Regions from separate parts of the Mycolicibacterium chitae genome, predicted to be linked through region 1. Evidence: riboswitches for the same ligand, from Rfam matches in the RefSeq annotation. Region 1 holds a riboswitch; the other holds the start of a gene.
The links. A riboswitch is a leader RNA that binds a small molecule or an ion and turns the genes downstream of it on or off. The one in region 1 is predicted to bind thiamine pyrophosphate.

Region 1 (4,685 bases):
GCTGATCTCGGTGTGGACGTGGTCGATGGCGGTGATGCTGTCCTCCGCGCAGGCCTATACCTGGGGCACCTCGGGCCTGATCTGGTTCATCGTGCCCAACGGTCTCGCCATCATCATCATGGTGCCGTTCGCGCTGAAACTGCGCCAGAAGATGCCGTCGGGATACACGCTCGCCGAGTTCATCCGGGCGCGGTTCCAGAACTCGGTCAGCAGCGTGGCGACGTTGGTCTTCCTCATCGGCGCCCTGCTCGGCGTGATCATGATCAACCTCGCCGGGTTGGTGCTCGTCATGAACAAGATCTTCGGGCTCACCCCGATCAGCATCGTCGTCACCGGCATCGTCGTGGTCACGGTGTACTCGTACTTCGGCGGGCTGACGACGTCGGCGGTCACGGGGACGTTGAACACCCTGCTCCTCGGCGTCGGATCGTCGGTGGTGGTGTTGTACGCCCTCGCCAAGGCCGGCGGTGCGGACCTGGTGTTCAACGAGGTCCAGGCCCGCGGCGACCAGCACCTGAACCCGTTCAACCCGGTCACCGCGGCCAGCTTCGGCCTCGCCCTGGCGCTCGGGCTGCTGACCAACGTAATTGCGGATCAGTCGTTCTGGCAACGGGTTTGGGCCATCCGACCCAAGGACCTCGGCCGCAGCTTCCTGTGGGCCGGCGTGTGGTTCTACCCCATCCCGATGGCCCTGGGCCTGCTCGGCTTCATCGGCGTCGCCTACGGCGTGACGCCGGAGCAGCTGGGTCCGCTGGGTGCCGGCGCGATCGGACCGCACGTCATCGCCAGCCTCGGCCTGCCCGTGTTCATCATCGCGCTCTACACGCTGGTGGTGGTCAACGCGTGCTTCGCGGCCATCGACGGCGCCCTCTCGGGCGTCACCTCGTTGGTCGCGGTCGACATCGTGCATCGCTACTGGCCCAAGGTATCCGAGCGAACACTGCTCACCATCACCAAGGGCAGCATGATCGTCGCGGCCGCGATCGCCGGCGGGGTGGTGCTGACCGGGATCGACTACGTCAATCTCGTGACCACGGTGTACTTCTACGGCACCAGCCTGCTCATCCCGGTGGCCCTGAGCATCTTCTGGTCGCGGATGACCGGGACCGGGTACGTCGCGGGGGTGCTCGCGGGCGTCGCCGTGGGCGGCCCGCTGCGGGAGACGCTCGGACCCACCTACGGTCCGCTGTTCGGGATCATCGGCCTGATCGCGGCGTCGGCCATCGTCTCGATCGTGGTCAGTCTGCGGTCCAACACCCGCTTCGACTTCGACAGCCTCGCCGACGGCACCGGGGCGCTGCTCGAACGCGACGCCGCGCCCAGCGATCCCGATCCCGATCCCGATCCCGATCCCACTCCCGACGAGCGCGTCCCCGCCGGACAACAGTAATCAGGAAGGCAGTGTTGTGACCCTCTTCTACCTCGGCGCGGGCATCGGCTTGGTCCTCGCCGTCATCTACCTGATCGTCGGCGGGCTGAGCTTCCTCCGGATCCGGCGCCAGCTGGCCGACGGCACCGGCGCCGAACCCGTCGACGACGACCTCGACGCCTCGGAGGTCGCGTTGGTTCCGGGGTTCACCTGGAAGGCCAGCGCGGCCGTGCTGACGTCGTTCGTCCTGCTGATCATCGCGTCCTACAGCGGCACGTTCTGGTACGTGCTGGCGCTGAGCGGGCTCGGTACCGCGGCGGCGGTGATCGTGGCGTTCGTCCTCGAGTTGCGCGGAGACCGGACCACCTTGTCATAGGCCGGTGGCATACTGCACATATGTTCGAAGTGGAGGTGTTGCCGCCGGTCACGCAGGTGCGTGAGCTGGACACTTCCGCTCTGGTCGACGCCATGGGCGCCTCGGCCCGGCTCGAGGCCGCCACCGCGGCACGTCGGGTGGCCGCGATCGCCGAGCTGTTCGACCGCCGCCTGCACGAGATCGACGCCGACCAACGCGAACAATGGCTCATCGACGGCCACGAACAAGTCACCGCCGAAGTCGCCTGCGCCCTGCGGATCAGCCGGGCACGCGCGGCCGCCCTGATCCGAGTCGCGGTCGCCCTGCACGAACGCCTACCCCAGACCGCCGCCAAATTCGCCCTGGGCCTGGTCGACTACCGCGTCCTGACCGTCCTGGTCGCCCGTACCGAACTGATCCTCGACGACGCCGACGTCGCCACCCTCGACGCCATCATCGCCCGCCAGGTGCACCGCTGGAACCGCCTGTCCCGCAAGAAACTGACCGACGCCATCGACACCTGCGTCCTCGACATCGACCGGCTCGCCAAAAAACCCACCCGCACCCCCGCCGAGGACCGCGAGATCGGCATCGGCCCCGACCGCGACGGCAACGCCGAAATCTGGGGCACCGTCGCCGCCCCCGACGCCATCGCCTTCGACACCCGCCTCAATGCCCTCGCCGACTCCGTGTGCCCCCAAGACCCGCGCCCCAAAGCCCGCCGCCGCGCCGACGCCCTCGGCGCCCTGGCGGCCGGGGCCACCACCATGGCTTGCCAATGCGGCCGCGAGGACTGCCCCACCCTCACCGACCCCGCCCCGCCGCAACCCGAAGTGGTCATCACCGTGCTGTCCGACCCGGCCGCCGGCACCGGCTACCTACCCGGCTACGGAGTACTGAGCGAACAAGCCCTTGCCGACATCGCCGAACGTGCCACCCAACAACTGCAACTGGCTCATCCCGGCGAGCACAGCGACCCCGAACCGGGCTACCGGCCCTCGGCCGCGCTGGCCGCCTTCGTCCGCGCCCGCGACCTGACCTGCCGCTTCCCCGGCTGCGACGCCCCGGCCCAGGTCTGTGACGTCGACCACACCGTGCCCTGGCCACACGGGCCGACCCACCCGTCGAACCTCAAAATTTTATGCCGTCGACATCATTTGCTGAAAACTTTCTACACCGGTCCACGCTGGTGGAAAGACACCCAACGCCACGACGGCACCATCCTGTGGACCTCCCCGACCGGCCACACCTATCGCACCAAACCCCATGGCGCCCTGCTGTTCCCGAGCCTGACGCGGTCCACCGGCCACCTCGACCTGCCCGCCGCACCCCCACCCACACCCGGCCGCGGCCACGCCATGCCCACCCGCACCATGACCCGCGCCCAACAAACCGCCTACCGCATCAACTACGAACGCACCCAAAACGCCCAGTATTACGCGCTGAATCCCGAACCCCCACCCGAACCACCACCGTTCTGAGGCACCGCACTAGCGGTCCGCGGCGGCGCCCACTATGGTGGGCGCGGATACAACCACACGGGAGTGCGCACCGAGCGCGCTGAGAGGACGACTGGGGTCGTCGACCGTACGAACCTGACCGGGTAATGCCGGCGTAGGGAGTGCACGATGAGTGATATTTCTGCTATTGCCAACCTGTCCGGTGGCCCAATCTCGGGAAGCGCCAAGGTGTATCGGGAACTTCCCGACGGCGCGCGGGTGCCGTTTCGCCGCATCCACCTGAGCAACGGCGAGCATCTGGATGTCTACGACACGTCCGGCCCCTACACCGATCCGGACGCGCGCATCGACCTCGATGCCGGACTGCCGCACCGCCCGATCATCCGGGACCGCGGCACTCAACTGCAGCGCGCCCGCGCCGGGGAGATCACCGCCGAGATGGCGTTCATCGCCGAACGTGAAGGTGTACCAGCCGAACTCGTGCGCAGCGAGGTGGCCGCCGGGCGCGCGGTCATCCCCGCCAACCACAACCATCCCGAGAGCGAGCCGATGATCATCGGCAAGGCCTTCGCGGTGAAGATCAACGCCAACATCGGCAACTCCGCGGTGACCTCGTCGATCGCCGAGGAGGTGGACAAGATGGTGTGGGCCACCCGGTGGGGCGCCGACACCATCATGGACCTGTCCACCGGCAAGAACATCCACGAGACCCGCGAGTGGATCCTGCGCAACTCCCCCGTCCCGGTCGGCACCGTGCCGATCTATCAGGCACTGGAGAAGGTCGACGGCGAACCGACCGAGCTGACGTGGGAGATGTACCGCGACACCGTGATCGAGCAGTGCGAGCAGGGTGTGGACTACATGACCGTGCACGCCGGCGTGCTGCTGCGGCACATCCCGCTGACCGTCGACCGGGTGACCGGCATCGTCTCGCGCGGCGGATCGATCATGGCGGCCTGGTGCCTGGCCCACCACACCGAGTCGTTCCTCTACACCCACTTCGCCGAACTGTGCGAGATCTTTGCCCGCTACGACGTGACCTTCTCGCTGGGTGACGGCCTGCGCCCCGGTTCGATCGCCGACGCCAACGACGAGGCCCAGTTCGCCGAGCTGCGCACCCTGGGCGAGCTCACCAAGATCGCGAAAAGCCATGGCGTACAGGTGATGATCGAAGGTCCGGGCCACGTCCCGATGCACAAGATCGTGGAGAACGTCCGCCTCGAGGAGGAACTCTGCGAGGAGGCGCCGTTCTACACCCTGGGACCGCTGGCCACCGACATCGCCCCCGGCTACGACCACATCACCTCGGCCATCGGCGCCGCGATCATCGCGCAGGCCGGCACCGCCATGCTGTGCTACGTCACCCCCAAGGAACACCTGGGCCTGCCCAACCGCAAGGACGTCAAGGACGGCGTCATCGCCTACAAGATCGCCGCGCACGCCGCGGACCTCGCCAAGGGGCACCCCCGCGCCCAGCAGCGCGATGACGCCCTGAGCACCG
Region 2 (4,685 bases), 1.5 Mb from region 1:
CGACGATCTCGGCGAGCAGGCCCACCAGCTCCGCCCAGGTGTTGCGATCCTGGCCGAAGGTCGGCTCGTCGAGGACGATCAGCTCCGGCTGGGTGGCCAGGATGGTCGCCACCGACAGCCGGCGCTGCTCACCGCCGGACAGCGTGTAGGGATTCGCCTCGGCCAGGCCCGTCAGGCGCAGGCGTTCCAGCAGCCCGTCGCACAGCTCGGCGATCGTGGCCTCGTCGCGGCCGAGCGCCCTTGGCCCGCAGGCCAATTCGTCGCGCACACTGCCGGTGAGGAACTGGTGCTCGGGATTCTGGAAGACGCTGCCGATGCGGGTGAGCAGCTCGCGGGAGCGCCAGGCGATGGGCGCGCGGCGGTCCGCGGCGGGCGCGAACCCGGCCGCGGCCTCGAGCCGGCCCGCCCGCGGCGGAAGCAGCCCGCCCAACGTCAACGCCAGCGCGGACTTGCCCGACCCGTTCGGGCCGGACACGACCGTGGTTGCGCCGCCGAGGATCTCGACGTCGCCGATGTCCGTGCGACGCCCCGACGGATAGCCGACCGACAGGCCGTGCGAACGCAGCAACGCCGCACCGCGGACGCCGCCGCGGGGCGGGCGGGGCGGTTCGACGCCCGGCACCCAGACCCCGGCGCGGGTCAGCCGCTCGCCCTCGGTGTCGATGACGTCGGCCGGCGCGCCGTCGGCGAGGATCGCCCCGGCCTCGCCCAACACGATCAGCCGGTCCACCACCGGCAGCCACACCTCGGTGCGATGCTCGACGACCACCAGCGTCGCACCCGTGCGTTCGACGGCCGCGGCCACGGCGTCGCGGACCTCGAGCACACCGGCCGGGTCGAGATTGGCGGTCGGCTCGTCCAGCAGGAGCAGACCGGGATTCATCGCGAGCACGCCGGCCAACGCGAGGCGCTGCTGCTGCCCACCGGAGAGCCGGGCGGTGTCCCGGTGCAGCGGCAGCGACAGGCCGACGGCGTCCAGCGCGCGTCGCACCCGCGGCCAGATGGCCCGCCGCTCGACGGTGAAGTTCTCCATCCCGAACGCGACGTCGTCGCCGACGCGGGACAGGATCACCTGCGAGTCGGGGTTCTGCAGCACCATGCCGATCCGGCTGCGCCGCTCGCCCGGCGGCGCGCCGTCCACCAGCAACCGGCCGGACTCGTCGCCCTCCTCGCTGCCGCCGAGCAGCCCCGCAAGCCCTTGCAGCAGAGTCGATTTCCCCGATCCGCTGGCGCCCAGCAGCAGGACCCGCTCCCCCGCGGCGATGTCGAGGTCCAGATCGCTGATGGCGTGCCGGGCGCGACCGGCGTGCCGCCACGACCAGCCCCGGGCGCTGGCCCCGATCACCGCGCGGGGTCGCCGGCCGACCAGGCCCGGCCCGAGGCGAACCGCGACAGCGCCCCGGTCTTGGCCAGCCCGCGGACCGCGAACCAGGACAGCGCCCCGGCGAGCAGCGCCCCGGAGACGATCCCGGCGGCGGTGTAGGTGACGGCGAAGGCCGTCGCGGCCCCCGGATACCAGAGCACCAGATCGTTGATCGCCATCGCCAGCCCGGCGGTCGCGCCGGCGAGTACCGCGACCGGCAGGTTCCACACCCGGTAGAAGAACAGCGCGAACACCAACTCCGCGCCCAGGCCCTGGATCAGGCCGGATTCGAGCGTCAGCACGCCCCACTGGTTGCCGACCAACGCCGACACCGTGGCCGCGACCAGTTCGCCGTAGAGCGCCGCGCCGGGTTTGCGGATCACCATCGCGACCAGCACCCCGGCGAACAGCCAACCGCCGCCGGCCAGCGCCTGCAGACCGGGCAGCAGCGCGCTGAGCGGGGCGGTCAGGGGATTCGAGGCGATGTTCCACAGGACGAACACCAGACCCGCGGCGACCGCGAGCACGCTGGCCACGACGATGTCGACCACCCGCCAGCGGTACACCCGTTCGGCCATGGCTTTCACACTCCCTACGCCGGCATTACCCGGACAGGTACATACGGTCGACGGCCCTCAGCCGTCCTCTCAGCGCACTGCCGCGTGCACTCCCGTGTGGGTTTATCTGCACCAAGGTAGCGCAGTCGCACTGCGGGCAAGCACCGCGGCGGTATGCTCCGTGGGCTGCGGTGAACGGGAACTCGGTGCGAATCCGAGGCGGCCCTCGCCACTGTGAGCGGGAAGACGGTTTCCCCCATGCCACTGCTCGGGCCTCGTGCGCGGGTGGGAAGGCGGACGCCGCCGGTCCGGACCAGTTGATCTGGCCCGGGAGACCCGTGAGCCAGGAGACCGACCACAGCACCAACATCGATGCCCACGAGGTGCTGGGCGGAAAGGCACTACAACCATGCACATTGCAGAGGGCTTTCTGCCCCCGGTGCACGCGGTGGCCTGGACCATCGCGGCCGCGCCGTTCGTCGTCTACGGCGCCAGACAGGTGGTCGTGACGGTGCGGAAGCATCCGTCGGCGGGGCCGTTGCTGGCCGCGGTCGGCGCGTTCTCGTTCGTCATGTCGGCGATCAAGCTTCCCTCGGTGACCGGTTCCAGCTCCCATCCCACCGGGACGGGGCTGGGCACCGCGATCTTCCGGCCACCGGTGATGGCGTTCCTGGGGACGATCGTGCTGCTGTTCCAGGCGCTGCTGCTGGCGCACGGCGGCATCACGACGCTGGGGGCCAACGCCTTCTCGATGGCGATCGCCGGGCCGTGGGCCGGGTTCGCGGTGTTCTTCGCGCTGCGCAAGGCCGGGGTCGGCCTGCTGCCGGCCGTGTTCGCCCTGGCGTTCGTCGCCGACCTGGTCACCTACATCGTCACAAGTGTGCAGCTGGCGCTGGCCTTCCCGGCCGCCGAGGGCGGCATCGCGGAGAGCTTCGCCGAGTTCCTGGCCGTCTTCGCCGTCACGCAGGTGCCGCTGGCCATCGTCGAGGGGCTGATCACCGTCGTCGTGGTCCGCGTGCTCATCCAGGTCGCCTCCTCGGAGCTGGTGAACCTGGGCTTCCTGAACCGCAGCACCGAGCGCGAGGAGGTCCAGTCATGAGCACCGGTTCCAACGGACGTTCCATGGCCCCGATGGTTATCGCCCTGCTGGGGCTGGCCATCGTGATCGCCGTCGGCTCCCTGCTCTTCGGCTACTCCCGCGACGCCGAGGCCGAGTTCGGTGGCGCCGACGGCCAGGCCGAGGAAGTGATCACCGAGATCCACGAGGACTACGAGCCCTGGTTCTCCCCGCTGGTCGGCGAGCTGCCCGGCGAGGTCGAGTCCGGACTGTTCGCGCTGCAGGCCGGGCTGGGCGGCATCGTGCTCGGCGGCGCCATCGGCTGGTACGCCGGACGCCAGCGCGGCCGCAAGGAAACGCAACCCACGACCGGGTGACCACCGCGTCGTGAACCCGCTCGAGATCAGCGCCGCCCAGAACCGGTGGTCGACCGACCCCGCCCTGGAGAAGGTGTGTCTGTACGGCGGGCTGCTCCTGTGCGCGATGGTGCTGCCGCCGCGCACCGGGGCGCCCCTGGTGCTGGTCGTCACCGCGGTCGCGACGATCGCGCTGGCCCGGGTCCGGGCGCGGCTGTTCTTCCTCGCGCTGTTGGGGCCGGCGGTGTTCATCGCGATCGGTTCGGTGCCGATCGCGGTGAGCCTGCGCGGCGGGCCGCACCTGGAACCCGGCGGGGTCGACCTGGCCGTGGACACCGCGCTGCGGTCGGTCGCGGCGTCGGCGGCGACCATCGGCCTGGCCGTGACGACCCTGATGGCCGATCTGCTGGACCTGGCGCGGCGCGCGGGCGTGCCGGCGGCGCTGTGCCATGTCGCCGATCTGACGTATCGCCTGGTCGGCATCCTGGTGCGCTCGGCCATGACGGCCCGGGAGGCGGTCGGGCTGCGGCTGGGCCTGCGGGACGCCCGCGGCGCCATCGCGGTGGTGGGCGCCCAGTCGGCGCTGATCTTCGTGCGCGCCACCGGGCGGGCCCGGGCCATGTCGGAGGCCATGTCGCTGCGCGCCGAACCCGGGATGACCGCGGTGCTCACCGAGGACCGGCCGGTGCGCCCGGCCCGGCTGGCGGTGACCGCCGCGGTGCTCGGAATGGTCGCGGCGGTGTCGGTGCTGAGCTGGCGGTGGCTGCGGTGACGGCCGGGGTCCTGGCGCTGCGCGACGTCGGGTTCGCCTATCCGCGCGGGCCGCGGGTCCTGGACGGGGTCAGCCTCGCGCTGGGGCCGGGCGAGCGGATCGCGCTGCTGGGCGCCAACGGCTCCGGCAAGACGACGTTGCTGCGGCTCCTGGTCGGCCTGGCCACGCCGACGACGGGCAGCCTGCTGCTCGACGGCGCCGCGGTGGGCACCTCCCGGGCCGAGCGGACCCGGCTGCGCACCCGGGTGCAGATGGTGCTGCAGGAACCCGACGACCAGATCGTCGGTGCGACGGTGCGCGCCGACGTCTCGTTCGGGCCGGCCAACCTCGGTCTCGACCGGTCCGAGGTGGTGGCCCGGGTCGACGAGGCGATGGCCGCCCTCGGCATCGCCGACCTCGCCGACCGCACGCCCAATCACCTGTCCTTCGGTCAGCGCAAGCGCGTGTCCATCGCCGGCGCGGTGGCCATGCGGCCGCGGGTGCTGCTGCTCGACGAGGCCACCGCCGGCCTCGACCCGCGCGCCGTCGAGGAACTGCTGGCCACGCTCAGCGCGCTGGCCGAGGCGGGCACCGCGGTGGT

Region 2: linked by a shared signal. The riboswitch ahead of EL338_RS01920 (ECF transporter S component) and the one ahead of thiC (phosphomethylpyrimidine synthase ThiC) in region 1 are both predicted to bind thiamine pyrophosphate.

The regions. Positions count from the first base shown of each region.
Region 1 covers NZ_LR134355.1:4,326,310-4,330,994, forward strand. Annotated here, with positions in the region: gene EL338_RS20815 (sodium:solute symporter family protein) at 1-1,390, shown strand, start outside; gene EL338_RS20820 (hypothetical protein) at 1,407-1,745, shown strand; gene EL338_RS20825 (HNH endonuclease signature motif containing protein) at 1,766-3,205, shown strand; TPP riboswitch at 3,253-3,362, shown strand; gene thiC (phosphomethylpyrimidine synthase ThiC) at 3,353-4,685, shown strand, end outside.
Region 2 covers NZ_LR134355.1:388,816-393,500, reverse strand. Annotated here, with positions in the region: gene EL338_RS01925 (ABC transporter ATP-binding protein) at 1-1,345, opposite strand, end outside; gene EL338_RS01920 (ECF transporter S component) at 1,342-1,941, opposite strand; TPP riboswitch at 1,936-2,047, opposite strand; cobalamin riboswitch at 2,093-2,294, shown strand; gene EL338_RS01915 (energy-coupling factor ABC transporter permease) at 2,330-3,019, shown strand; gene EL338_RS01910 (energy-coupling factor ABC transporter substrate-binding protein) at 3,016-3,354, shown strand; gene EL338_RS01905 (CbiQ family ECF transporter T component) at 3,365-4,105, shown strand; gene EL338_RS01900 (energy-coupling factor ABC transporter ATP-binding protein) at 4,102-4,685, shown strand, end outside.